DNA from 2 places in the Romboutsia sp. MSSM.1001216sp_RTP31141st1_G3_RTP31141_220114 genome. Region 2 is predicted to be linked to the other one. Evidence: riboswitches for the same ligand, from Rfam matches in the RefSeq annotation. Region 2 holds a riboswitch; the other holds the start of a gene.
The links. Region 2 has a riboswitch for glycine ahead of ABCP60_RS02000 (sodium:alanine symporter family protein). Riboswitches for the same ligand answer to the same signal wherever they lie in the genome.

Region 1 (2,411 bases), 190 kb from region 2:
CCTTCACTCCAAAAATCTACAACAACTATACCTTCATGTTTTAAAACTTCTTCTTCAAAGGTGTTTTTATCTAAAATTATCATTCAAATTCCTCCTTTATAATTAAATAGTTGATTTTTCTAAATTCCATTCTTTACTTTCTATATATTTTTCAGCACTTATTGTAGCTATAGCTCCATCATTAGTAGCTGTTACTACCTGTCTTAAGGCTTTAACTCTGCAATCTCCTGCTGCAAATACCCCTTCTATATTAGTCTTCATATCTTCATCTGTTATTATATAGCCATTTTGGTCTGTATATATTTTATCTCTAAATATCTCTGTTTCTGGTTTTAGTCCTATGAATACAAATACCCCCATTGTTCCATCTTCTTCATCTGCTTCATATTCACTTAATTCACCTGTTAGAATATTTTCAAATACAACTTTTTTTAATATTCCATCACCGCATAATTCTTTCACAGTCGTATTGTGTACAAATTCTATATTAGGATTGTTTTGTGCTTTTTCTGCTATTGATTTGGCACAAGTTAGCTTTTCATTTTTATTAACTATTGTTACTTTTCTAGCAAATTTTGTTAAAAAAATCCCTTCTTCAACTGCGCTATTTCCTCCACCTATTGCAAATACTTCTAAATCTGTGAAAAAATCTCCATCACACGTTGCGCAATATGATACTCCCTTACCTGTTAGCTCTTTTTCTCCTTTAACACCAAGCTTTCTAGGTGTAGACCCAGTAGCAATTACTACAGCCTTTCCTCTATATTCGCCTTTTTCACCTTTTAATACTTTTATATCAGATTCTAAATCTACATCTATTATATTATCTTTTTTCATTTCTGCCCCAAAACTTTTGCATTGTTCCACCATTCTTGCTATTAACTTAGGTCCACTAGCATTTTCTACTGAACCTGGATAGTTAGCAACATCATGAGTTGTTACTATTTGTCCTCCAGTTTTTCCTTTTTCAAGTATAAGAGTTTTTAACTTTGCTCTTGCACCATAAAGTCCTGCCGAAAGCCCTGCAGGCCCTGAGCCTATTATTATTAAATCATATATATTTCCCATAAATTTCTCCTTTATATTTATTTTTTTAACATTTTTATAAAAAAATATTTTATTATTTTGTCACATACAAATATTATTTTTAATTTCTATAATATATATTGAATTCTTTCTAATGTATTACTTAAGATATCTAAGTCTATAACTCTAAAGTCATCTATTACATTATATGTCCAATTAGGTGTTTGTTTATTATTTTGAAATTTATTAGAAATGTATATTGCTTCTTCAATTAATAGTACTGAATTTGTATCTAACTTGTTTGATTTTTTTAATATTATACTTCTGTATGGAGTTTCATTTGGCTTTATACTGGAATACAGATAAAAGTTCGTAACCTTTGTGAATTAGATTTCTACTTTCTTTTAAAATTTCTAGATATATGTCATTTATATATTTTACATTTTTGTGCTTTATTTTGTTTTTGACAATAGTATTATTGGTTATTATTATTATAAAAATCCTCTCCTTTTTAAGTCTATTTAATAAAAAACAGAGAAAACAAATCCCATTTGTTTTCTCTGTTAATATAATCTTCTGAGTTCCATCTGAATATAGTATTTTTACCTGAGAATTTCATTTGATTAAATTAGGATTTAATCAAACTTGTACCTTCGGTCACTTCTTTTTAGAAGTAATCTCCTATATCCTTCAACCGGAATGTTTAATTTTTTTATACTTTCTAAGTTAAGAAAAGAAACTTTCAATTTAAATTCCAATATATTTTTCTATAAATATTGCTACATATTTCTACCGTATATATATTATAAAGCTTTATCATCTATACTATCTAAATAATTTTTAATAACATCTATAATACTTTCTACACATCCATCTTCAAATGGAGATTTTAAATCACCTATCTTTACTATTTCTAAGAATGACTTTGTTCCTCCAACTCTACATATGTCTAGATAATTTTCCCATCCATTGATTCTGTCCACCCTCATTTTTTTCCAAAACTGTAATGCACATATCTGAGCTAATGTATAATCTATATAATAAAATGGATTTTTAAATATATGTCCTTGCTTAAACCACCAAGTTCCTTTTTCTAAAAAATCATTATCTTCAAATATTCTATGTGGTAAATATTTTTTCTCTAGTTCTCTCCAAATATTTTTTCTTTCTTCTTTAGTCATATTAGGCTGTTCATATATATAGTGCTGGAATTCATCTACTACTATTCCATATGGTATAAACTTAATAGCTGATGATAGATGAGTAAATTTATATTTCTCTGTATCTTCTTTAAAGAATAATTCCATCCAAGGCCAAGTTATAAATTCCATACTCATAGAGTGTATTTCACAACTTTCATAAGTTGGGAAGTTTATTTCTGGCAT
Region 2 (2,411 bases):
TCAAATGCACTTTGAGTCATAAGAGCACCATTTAAATCTCCTTTCCATACACCAGATAATATAAGTGAAAATCCAGTAAGAGAACAGATTATCAAACTATCTATAAATGTCCCAGTCATAGATATAAGACCTTGCTCAGCTGGATGATTAGTTTTAGCAGCTGCTGCTGCAATTGGAGCACTACCAAGTCCAGATTCATTAGAAAATACACCTCGAGCAATACCATTTCTAATAGCCATAGATACACTAGCTCCCATAAATCCACCTATAGAAGATGTAGGTGTAAAAGCACTTTTTAGTATTAATATAAATGTAGATGGTATTTTATTAAATGAGCCTAAAATAATTAAAAAGCACATTAGTATATATACAAAAGACATAAATGGAACTACTGTAGATGCTACTTTTGAAATATTTTTAATACCTCCAAATATAACTAAGGCTACAATTAATGTTAATATAATTCCGGTTATTTTAGGATTAATTCCAAAACTTCCATTGATAGAATCAGTTATAGAATTAACTTGAGTAAATGCACCTATACCTAAAAGAGCAACTAAAATACCACTTATAGCAAAGAAAATAGCAAGAGGTTTATACTTAGATCCCATACCATTTACTATATAGTACATAGGACCACCAGAAATTTCGTTTTTTTCATTTTTAGTTCTATACTTTATAGCAAGTACTCCTTCAGCATATTTAGTAGCCATTCCAAAAAATGCTGCAACCCACATCCAAAATAATGCACCAGGACCTCCTATTTTTAGAGCAGTAGCAACACCAACTATATTTCCAGTACCAACTGTAGCAGCAAGAGCAGTGCATAAAGCGCTAAAGCTTGAAATATCTCCACTACCATTATTTTCTGATTTAAATATTAATTTTAAAGCAGTAGGTAATTTAGTTATTTGTAAAAATCCAAGTTTAAAAGTAAATAATATACCAGTACCAACTAATAGTATTAGTAAAGGTGGTCCCCATATAAATGAGTTAATTTGAGATAAAACATCAATTAAATTCATAAAAATACACTCCTTATATATTCGCTTATTTTTTAAGCGAAGTGAATTTTATGCCTTAATAAATCAATAAAGGAAAATGAATTAATTGACAGGAAGATAAGATATTTAGAAATTTTTAATTTTCTAAATAATAAGAATAATAATTGCTTGAATAAAAAAAGCCAAGTCTTAAGACTTAGCTCTGGATAAACTACAACTATAAAACTATACAAAAAGTAAGTATAGTACATAATCCCTGTCCTTTTGCCTGAGAGATTGAGCAAAATTGCCTTGCCCCTTCGGCGCCTATATAGGTCTCTCCAGAGTTCCCTAAGCTTTACAGTCCTACTTATAAAAGTACCTGAGAGTGCGACTCCTTCGGTGTGTCAAAATGACATCTCTTCTATAAAGCTTCAATCGGGTATTGATTTGTTATTGCATTTGCTATAATAGTACAAAAAAAAATATCAAATGTCAAATCAAAAAAAATAAAATTAAAAACTTTAGCTATATAAACTAGATATTTAAAATCTTAGGATAATTTCTACAATATATATTTTTTGACTTAATCAAACTAGAATAAAAATATGTCTATTGAACAATATAACTAATGAAAATTAATTAAAAGGAGATATAAAATGAAACCAAATCCAGACGATAGAAGAGACAATGTTGAGAAAATACAATGTAATATAAATCATACTCTAAAAAATATTAGATTAGCAAATGAAATGATTGAAAAGGTAGATAATCCTGAAGAAAGAAGAAAATTAGAGGAAAAAAATAAAAGAAGAGAGGAATCTCTTAGTAATATGCGTAGTGAAATAAAAGAAGAAGCTAATGTAAATAAAAATGAGTATAGATAAATAAAATATATAATTTAATCCTAAATATAAAAAAGGTAATAAGTATGTACTAACATAAACTTATTACCTTTTAAAATATTAATCATCTAAACAAGCCAAACCTCTATCGTATAAAAGTTCATCTAATTTTAGAATACCGATTCCTTTGTTTACACCAAATATAATTACAGCATCTCTTAAATTTTTAGAATATAGCTCACCACAATCTGCAAGTCTTAAAGCTTTATTAGTTTCTTTAATATCTAGACTTGCTCCGATACAAAGTTTGATAACTTTATCGCGACTAGGTTTTTTACTTCCATTTAAAATTTGATAACCATAAGTTCTATCTATACAAGCATTTTTTATAAGTTCACTTTTAGTAATTTGTTTATGTTTTAAAATATCTTCAAAAAATGTTTTGAACTCTAAGCCTTTATATTTATCATAGATATCTACTAGATACTCATCTAAGCAGCTTTCATCTTTTATATTTTTTAAAACTCTCATTAACTCTATTGTTTCATTATTCAAGCTATCACCTCCAATTTATATAGAAGAT

Region 1: it holds a riboswitch for glycine, as region 2 does, so the genes downstream of both, ABCP60_RS01095 (GrdX family protein) here and ABCP60_RS02000 (sodium:alanine symporter family protein) in region 2, are expected to answer to the same signal.

Annotation. Positions count from the first base shown of each region.
Region 1 covers NZ_JBCIUO010000001.1:213,468-215,878, reverse strand. Annotated here, with positions in the region: gene ABCP60_RS01105 (thioredoxin family protein) at 1-83, opposite strand, end outside; gene trxB (thioredoxin-disulfide reductase) at 103-1,068, opposite strand; gene ABCP60_RS01095 (GrdX family protein) at 1,155-1,343, opposite strand; glycine riboswitch at 1,611-1,720, opposite strand; gene ABCP60_RS01090 (M3 family oligoendopeptidase) at 1,830-2,411, opposite strand, start outside.
Region 2 covers NZ_JBCIUO010000001.1:401,984-404,394, forward strand. Annotated here, with positions in the region: gene ABCP60_RS02000 (sodium:alanine symporter family protein) at 1-1,025, opposite strand, end outside; glycine riboswitch at 1,251-1,338, opposite strand; gene tlp (small acid-soluble spore protein Tlp) at 1,643-1,870, shown strand; gene ABCP60_RS02010 (hypothetical protein) at 1,949-2,383, opposite strand; gene ABCP60_RS02015 (hypothetical protein) at 2,399-2,411, opposite strand, start outside.